Regions from separate parts of the Peribacillus sp. QJM3NY_7 genome, predicted to be linked through region 3. Evidence: riboswitches for the same ligand, from Rfam matches in the RefSeq annotation. Region 3 holds a riboswitch; each other region holds the start of a gene.

Region 1 (2,206 bases), 1.8 Mb from region 3:
AAATGGTTTTATCATTCATCGTTATTCATAAATAGTAAAACTTGATACCGTTATCTAAAGAGTCATTAAAGGAATGGAAGTGTATTATTGCAAGAACCTAATCGGCTCCCATATCAGTGCGGGCCGATTAGGTTGTTCAAATCCTGTAAATCAGAATTAAAGTCTCCGCTAAATAATCATTCCCATACTTCTTTCGCTACATCAACGACGAATTTCAGCTTTTCCCATTGCTGTGCTTCGGTTAGCTTGTTGCCGTGATGGGTGGAGGCGAAGCCGCATTGAGGGCTTAAGCATAATTGTTCGAGCGGAACGAAGTGCGATGCTTCTTTAATGCGTGCCTTAACAGCTTCCTTGTCCTCGATTTCTCCATTTTTTGAAGTGACGACACCCAGTACGACCCGTGCACCGCCATTTGGAATGTATTCCAATGGTTTGAAATCCCCTGAGCGTTGATCATCATATTCCAAGAAGAATCCATCCACTTTTTCTTTTGCCAATAAAGTTGGGGCGATACGGGCATAGCTTCCTTCAAACGCCCATGTCGACTGGTAGTTTCCGCGACATAGATGGGTAGTGACGATAAGGTCTTCTGGTTTGCCTTCCAATGCTCCATTAATGACCCGAAGTGCAAGATCAATTAATTGTTCCCTCGTATATTTTCCATCTTTGAACTGGAAATCCGGAGCTGAAAGTCTGGCAATATATACATCATCCAATTGAAGATAACGCACACCTGCTTCATAAAAGGCTTTCAAAGCATGCTGATAGGCGTTGATGATATCATTTGCATAGTCTTCAATATCAGGGTAGACGTCTTCATTATGAATGCCTGCAGCAAATAATTGATTCGGACTGGGGATGGTTTGCTTGGCAACGGCACGTCCGTTCACGATTTTGTTCAATTCAATGAAATCACGAATGAAGGGATGTTCAGGGTTGAATGAAACCTTCCCGGTATTGCGAACATTATATCTCTCTGTTTCGACACCATCGAATGTGAGGCCTTTTTCAGTTACATATCCCTCGATGCCATTTAAATGTTCGAGGAAGTCAAAGTGCCACCATGTTCGTCTGAATTCACCGTCCGTAACTGCCTCTAAACCAACTTCGATTTGTTTATCGACGATCCGATTGATTTCTTCAGTTTCAATTTCACGAAGCCTCTCAGCTGAAATGGTACCTTCCTTAAAGTCCTTCCTGGCAATATGTAAACGTTCCGGTCTTAATAAACTTCCGACGTGGTCCGCCCTGAATGGTGCTTTCGTTAATGTGATTGACATGTTGATTCCTTCTTTCCTTTTAAAAATAAAAAACCTCTTCTTAAAAATAAGAAGAGGTGTTGGTAACAAAGCTATATACTCTTCTTATCTTCAAGTTTTTACACTTCTGGAATTAGCACAGTACAAGATCGGTCTGTTGCTGAGGCATCAAAGGGCCAGTCCCTCCACCTCTCTGGATAAGAGTTGTCTATTAAATTAACTATGACTATACAGGTAGTTTTTACGAAGGTCAAGGGGTGGAGCTGGAATATTTCGAATATACCGTTTATTAATCCGGGCTGAAATGTTAACGGCATCAGGGAGTCCGGCATATGCTTTGAGTGGGGAGGGAATGCAAGGATGAGTCCATTCAAAAATGGCATACCGATTACGGTAACTGATGCCATGATAGAGAGAATCATAAAAATGAAATCATCTGATCAGGATATTAAAGTCGAAATTAAGCCAAAGCATATTGTGCTTTCCGGAACGATGGAAGTGAAAAAAATGATGTTTAAGAAAAACGTGGCTTTCCGAATTACATTAAAACCGGTTCATGTGGAAAAAAGAACGATTTCATTTGAATTAGTCGAAATGGAACCAATTGACAGGGATTTCATCAACAAAAGGATATTTAACAGACCGCCATTTTTTGAATATGAAAAAAGAGCGATCAAAATGAATGTTAATGCTTGGAGCATCGTGAGAAAAATTCCCATTGGCACAATTAAATCGTATGAACTCGTCGAAGGTGCATTGAAAATGAAACTCTCTTTATGATTCAAGGGGATATTTTACATATATCCTTTGCTGCAATCTATAAAGGGTGTGAAAGGTATGATAGTGTTAAGGTTACATGGTTCATGAAAAAATGTGTTTGATAAATCAAGTTCTTTAAAATATACTAAATGACTTGAAGTTTTGAGTTTTTCTGGTAATGAGGAGGA
Region 2 (2,206 bases), 1.9 Mb from region 3:
AAGTTGCCTCCGTTTTAAATGAAGATGTGGAAATAAGATGTACGAATGGGACCATATCATTAACTAAGCTGGATGAATTAGTGGATGAATTGATGGACCGTGATGTTTATCTCCTTTTTGACGCAGATGAATCAGGAGAAAAGCTGCGGAAGCAGTTCCGAAGGGAAATGCCGGAAGCGAACCACCTGTATATTAATAAAATGTACAAAGAAGTGGAGAGCTCACCCGAACATCATATCGCAACTGTGCTCCTATCTGCCAATATGAATGTGAAAATGAAATTTTTAAGTCAAAGGGTGAACGACTAATTGATGCAGGAATGGAAAGAAGAAGAGTGTAAGCTTGCTGTTGAAAATGGGGAAACCTTTTGCTTATATTTATATACACCTTTATGCGGAACCTGTCAGGTGGCCTCCAAGATGCTGACGATATCCTTGGAGCTTTTCCCCGAATTGAAGGCAGGCAAAATGAATATGAACTATATCCAAGCAATTGCCGAATCATATGAAATCGAAAGTGTTCCTTGCTTATTGCTTTTCAAAGAAGGGCAGCTGCACAAAAAAATATATGCCTTTCAATCCGTTCCTTATTTGTACGGATTGCTTAAGGAAATCAGTTAGGAAACCAATCAGAACCGCGGTTGGTTTTCTTTGTTGCTGACATTTGAATGAGAGCAGGAAATAAACAAAGAATATTCTAACAATTCATTGACTGATTTAATCTAAAATGCTATATTTTGAATTAAGTAATGGCAGAATTTAATAGTTCTTATCAAGAGTGGCGGAGGGACTGGCCCGACGAAGCCCGGCAACCGGTATAAATTTTTATATACGGTGCTAATTCCAGCAGAGTGTTGGCTCTGGTAGATGAGGTGTGTTCTTGAAACCTCTTCTTATTGAAGTGGTTTTTTTGTTTATAAAAAGCCAGATTTCATATAAATCCAACTAAATCCATAGAAAAAGGTGAAATTAAATGTCAGAGAAAAAGTTACGTTTTGAAACATTGAGTGTTCATGGCGGTCTGCAAGCTGATGAAACAGGTGTCCGTGCCGTTCCTATCTACCAAAGCAATGCATACTTGTTCAAGGACACCAACCATGCAGCAAATTTATTTGGCCTGAAGGAGAATGGCTATATATATTCACGGCTTCATAATCCCACGGTCAGCGTTTTTGAGGAAAGAATGGCCTTATTGGAAGGCGGTATCGGCGGATTGGCAACGGCAAGCGGAATGGCCGCCATCTCACTTTCAATCCTGAATATTGCTGCTGCAGGGGATGAGATTGTTTCAGCCTCTACATTATATGGCGGTACGTATAACCTTTTCGAAAACACTCTTCCTAAATATGGGATCAAAGTGAAGTTCGTTTCTCCCGATGACCCTGAGAATTTCAAAAGGGCGATTACACCAAGAACTAAAGCCATTTTTGCTGAAACGATCGGAAATCCAAGTTTGAGGGTGCTCGATATTGAAGCGGTAGCGGAAATCGCCCACGAAGCCGGCATACCTTTAATCATTGATAATACCTTCGCGACACCATATCTTTGCAGACCAATTGATTTTGGAGCGGATATTGTCATCCATTCCGCTACAAAATGGCTTCTTGGAAATGGAACGACGCTAGGCGGTGTCATCGTGGATGGAGGGAAATTCGATTGGAACTCGCCGAACTATCCTGGCTTCACGGAGCCTGACCCAAGTTACGACGGTCTGGTATACGCCGAGGCAGTTGGCCCTGCCGCATTCATAACGAAAGCCCGGGTCCAGTTACTCCGTGATTTGGGCCCTGCGCTAAGTGCCCAAAGTGCATTCCAGTTTACGCTTGGACTTGAAACGCTGCATGTAAGAATGAAAGAGCATCTATCAAACACCAAGTCTGTCATTCAATATTTAAAAAACCATCCTGCCGTGACCTGGGTTTCACATCCTGGTGATGAGGAACATCCCGATAAAGCCCTTGCGGATAAATATTTGCCAAAGGGAGCTGGATCTGTCGTCACATTTGGGATTCAAGGTAATCGCGAAGCTGGGGCAAAACTTATCAATTCGGTGGAATTATGGTCCCATGTGGCGAATGTAGGGGATGCGAAGAGCTTGATCATCCACCCAGCAAGTACGACCCATCAACAATTGAATGAGGCGGGTCTTGCGAAAGCGGGTGTAAGTGCCGATCAAGTCCGTTTATCGATTGGGATTGAAAATGTAG
Region 3 (2,206 bases):
AAATGATATATGTTTATCGTAGTCTTGTAAAGCATTTTTTACATGTGGGGGGTTTAAACGATGAAGTGGAAAATAGCTTGTATTCAAATGGATATAGCTTTCGGGCAACCAGATATCAATTTTCAGGTTGCAGAACAATGGATGGAAAAAGCAGCTCGGTCCGAACCCGATATCGTCATATTACCAGAGCTTTGGACAACCGGATACGACTTGACCAGGCTGAATGAGATTGCTGATCAAGAGGCAGAAAAAACGATTGAATTTCTTAAAACACAGGCACAGAAACACCAGATTCACATCATCGGAGGTTCCATTGCGAAAAAAACAAGCAAGGGAATCTATAACACCATGATCATCATCGATAAACACGGAAAGCTCATTAAAGAATATGATAAGCTTCACTTATTTCAATTAATGGATGAACATCATTTCCTGCAGCCAGGTGAAAAAGATGGTTTATTCACCCTTGATGAAAAAATATGTGCCGGGTTCGTTTGTTATGACATTCGTTTCCCAGAATGGCAGCGAGCCCATACCGTTCAAGGCGCGGAAGTTCTATTCGTTACGGCTGAATGGCCAAAGCCGAGACTCGATCACTGGAGAGCTTTATTGATAAGCCGTGCCATCGAGAACCAAGCCTATGTTGTAGCCGTTAATCGTACAGGTTCGGATGTCAATAATATATTTGCGGGCCATTCCTTGATTATTGATCCATGGGGGAATATCATAAGTGAAGCCGGAGAAGGAAACGAACTATTGACAGGCAGCTTGGACTTCAACAAAGTTACGGAAGCACGTAACAAAATACCTGTATTCGAAGATCGCCGTCCTGATTTTTATTAATTTACCCATTGACAAACTATTTAAAAAGTTGATATTATTTTCCCGAAGATTAAAATTTCAGAAAACATTTACTCTTATCAAGAGCAGGCTGAGGGATAAAGGCCCTATGAAGCCCAGCAACCGACTGTAATACCATTGTGAAATGGGGCGGATCTTCCGCCGGATTATTGAATCCACAGAGCACGGTGCTAATTCCACCAGAATTCATTTTCTGGAAGATAAGAGGTCCGAAGCCAAAACTTCTGCCTCTTTCTATATGAAAGAGGCTTTTTTATTCTTATTTTGAATCTGGAGGGGAAAAGAATGACTCAAAACCATTCAAATTTTAAGAGATTGACAAACGAAACAGCTATAACTCTTGCAAAAAAACTTGGCTTGGTCAATGCGGATGCAAGTTTGAAATGTAATGAAATCGGCGATGGTAACTTAAATTATGTTTTTCATATTACAGACACGGTCACAAACAAAGGTCTAATAATAAAACAAGCGGTCCCTTATGCCAAGGTACTTGGTGAAAGCTGGCCGCTGACATTGAAAAGGGCAGCCATTGAAGCGAATGCGCTGATTCATTTCAGAAGTTATTGCCCCGAATTCGTACCGCAAGTCTACTATTCGGATGAACAGCTTGCCATCACAGTCATGGAGGATTTATCGCACTTGAAAATCGTTAGAACAGGATTGATCGATGGCGATTCATATCCATTGCTTTCACAACATATTGGTGAGTATGTTGCGAAGACGGCATTTTATACATCCGATTATCATTTAGAACCCTCTTCTAAAAAGGAGGTGGCCCGACATTTCACGAATCCCGAACTCTGCAAAATCACTGAGGTCTTTATTTTCACGGATCCATTTTTTGAGGAACTCCCTGGAGATTTCGAGGTGGAATTGAAAGATGCCGCCCAAAAAATATGGAATGATCAAGAAGTGATACTTGAGGTCGCCAAGCTGAAGCAAAGCTTTGAAACCGAGCAGGAAGCCTTGCTTCATGGAGATTTACATACTGGAAGTATATTTGCAAGTGTAACTGAAACAAAGGTTATTGATCCGGAATTCGCTTTTTATGGGCCAGTTGGTTTTGACCTTGGTCAATACACCGCCAATCTTCTCTTTCAGGCAGTCACACGCAATGGCGCTGGAAAGGAAGAGATTTTCACGCTCCTTCATGAATTTTGGAATGCCTTTGAAGAAACTTACACCAAATTATGGGAGGTCCAAAATAAAAGTCCATTCCGCCATGTGAAGGGTTATCTGCCTTATTTACTGACAAAATTCAAAAAAGATGCATTCGGCTTTGCCGGCTGCGAACTGATTCGGCGAACCATTGGCCTTTCCCATGTAGCCGATTTAAACGTCATTG
Region 4 (2,206 bases), 1.7 Mb from region 3:
CAGAAACGATCGTGAATTCAGCTTCGTGACCTCTCAGTTCCTCTTCGTTTGGACGGATGAACAAAGTATGGGCGAAAAGGTTATGCCAAGCATATTCATTAACAACACGGATGGGAAGACGTGATGATTCGTCTGCACCAGCGAAACCTTTAAAAACAAAAATCTCTTCTTTTGCTTTTAGGTAGTCAACTACTTTATTATATAGTTTATTGAACACATCTTCGGAAATCGGCCGGTTCACTGGACCCCAATCGATTTTATCTTTAACTGATGCTTCTTCCACGATATATTTATCTTTAGGTGAACGACCAGTATATTTGCCAGTTTCAGCTTTTACCGCGCCGGTTGATGTTAAAACGCCTTCATTTCTGCTTAGTACTTTTTCGACCAATTGAGGAACTGATAGTTGAGTTTGCACATTGTTTCCTGTTAATAATTGGTGTAACTCATTAGAAACATCTACAGAATTCATATATGAGGTACCTTCCTTTGTTTGAGTTTTTAGATTACAATTAGTATAACACATTCATTTAATTAGTCTATACTATTTCTTTTAATTTGTGATTATTTTCAGCTAGCCGCATTAATCATTTTAATCCGGCAGGAACCGAGTCAGGATGATCGCATATACTTTCATGAGGAAAAATTTATTTAAATAGGAAGTAAGTAAGTAATAGGAAAGTCAGGGTGTCGTTCCTTTTCGATGTTCAATACTTTATTATTAATGGAAATTTACAATATTCCTATTCGTATTTTGCGTTGTAAACCCCTCTAGGACTTAGTATCAACATGTTTTTTCAAATGAACGCCATTCTGGGTGGAAATGTTCTTTTTAGAAAAGCATTGACAAGTTCCAGCCAGATACGATAATATCTTAAATTGTACGGATTCTCTTATCCCGAGTTGGTGGAGGGACAGGCCCTTTGAAACCCAGCAACCTGCCATATTGAACTTGACTCCAAGATCGATCGCCGAAAATAAAGCGAAGGTCTTCAAGGAATAGTGGTGATGGTGCTAACCTGAGCAAGGTAAAAAACCCTTGAACGATAAGAGTGAAAGGATAGAAGACAGAATTTTAAACCTTTCCTCATTTGCCAGGGAAGGTTTTTGTGTTTTTTATAAGTAATTCTGTGTCTATAGTTGAAACTAATGAGGGAAACGAGTTCCGTAAAAATCAGGCTTATGCCTACAACATACTAACTTCCAAGGAGGAAATATGATGTCAAAGAAACGTCTATTTACTTCTGAATCTGTTACAGAGGGCCATCCGGACAAAATTTGTGATCAGATTTCAGATTCCATTTTAGATGCTATCCTAGCTAAGGATGCAAATGCACGTGTTGCGTGTGAAACTAGTGTAACTACAGGTCTTGTACTTGTTGCTGGTGAAATTACAACGTCCGCTTACGTGGATATCCCGCGTATCGTTCGTGATACGGTTAAAGGAATTGGCTATACACGTGCGAAATACGGTTTCGATGCTGAAACTTGTGCCGTTTTGAGTTCCATTGATGAGCAGTCTGCCGATATCGCAGCTGGTGTCGATAAAGCATTGGAAGCTCGTGAAGGAAACATGTCAGATGAAGAAATCGATGCAATCGGTGCAGGGGACCAAGGTCTTATGTTCGGATTCGCTTGTAATGAAACAGAAGAGCTTATGCCGCTTCCGATTTCATTGGCGCATAAACTTTCATTCCGCTTGGCTCAAGTTCGTAAAGATGAAACTCTTGCTTACCTACGCCCTGATGGTAAAACACAGGTAACCGTGGAATATGATGAGAATAACCGTCCTGTACGTGTAGATACAATCGTCATCTCTACACAGCATGATGCAGAAATTACGCTTGAACAAATTCAAGCCGATCTAAAAGAACATGTGATCAAAGCTGTCGTTCCAGCCGAGTTGATCGATGCAGATACTAAGTACTTCATCAACCCGACTGGCCGTTTCGTAATCGGCGGACCTCAAGGGGATGCTGGTCTTACTGGACGTAAAATCATCGTTGATACTTACGGCGGATACGCTCGTCACGGCGGCGGTGCATTCTCTGGTAAGGATGCTACTAAAGTTGACCGTTCTGCTGCATACGCTGCACGTTACGTTGCGAAAAACATCGTGGCAGCCGGCCTTGCCGATAAAGCGGAAGTTCAATTGGCATACGCAATTGGTGTGGCAGAGCCTGTATCGATCTCCATTGATACGTTC

The links. A riboswitch is a leader RNA that binds a small molecule or an ion and turns the genes downstream of it on or off. The one in region 3 is predicted to bind S-adenosylmethionine.
Region 1: it holds a riboswitch for S-adenosylmethionine, as region 3 does, so the genes downstream of both, AC0VX1_RS24045 (5-methyltetrahydropteroyltriglutamate--homocysteine S-methyltransferase) here and mtnK (S-methyl-5-thioribose kinase) in region 3, are expected to answer to the same signal.
Region 2: it holds a riboswitch for S-adenosylmethionine, as region 3 does, so the genes downstream of both, AC0VX1_RS24795 (O-acetylhomoserine aminocarboxypropyltransferase/cysteine synthase family protein) here and mtnK (S-methyl-5-thioribose kinase) in region 3, are expected to answer to the same signal.
Region 4: it holds a riboswitch for S-adenosylmethionine, as region 3 does, so the genes downstream of both, metK (methionine adenosyltransferase) here and mtnK (S-methyl-5-thioribose kinase) in region 3, are expected to answer to the same signal.

Annotation. Positions count from the first base shown of each region.
Region 1 is NZ_CM149663.1:4,971,598-4,973,803, reverse strand. Features, by position in the region: gene AC0VX1_RS24045 (5-methyltetrahydropteroyltriglutamate--homocysteine S-methyltransferase) at 177-1,280, opposite strand; SAM riboswitch class I at 1,362-1,463, opposite strand; gene AC0VX1_RS24040 (hypothetical protein) at 1,620-2,039, shown strand.
Region 2 is NZ_CM149663.1:5,111,873-5,114,078, reverse strand. Features, by position in the region: gene AC0VX1_RS24805 (toprim domain-containing protein) at 1-308, shown strand, start outside; gene AC0VX1_RS24800 (thioredoxin family protein) at 312-620, shown strand; SAM riboswitch class I at 766-873, shown strand; gene AC0VX1_RS24795 (O-acetylhomoserine aminocarboxypropyltransferase/cysteine synthase family protein) at 973-2,206, shown strand, end outside.
Region 3 is NZ_CM149663.1:3,166,825-3,169,030, forward strand. Features, by position in the region: gene AC0VX1_RS15090 (carbon-nitrogen family hydrolase) at 61-843, shown strand; SAM riboswitch class I at 915-1,068, shown strand; gene mtnK (S-methyl-5-thioribose kinase) at 1,147-2,206, shown strand, end outside.
Region 4 is NZ_CM149663.1:4,910,171-4,912,376, reverse strand. Features, by position in the region: gene pckA (phosphoenolpyruvate carboxykinase (ATP)) at 1-472, opposite strand, end outside; SAM riboswitch class I at 891-1,053, shown strand; gene metK (methionine adenosyltransferase) at 1,217-2,206, shown strand, end outside.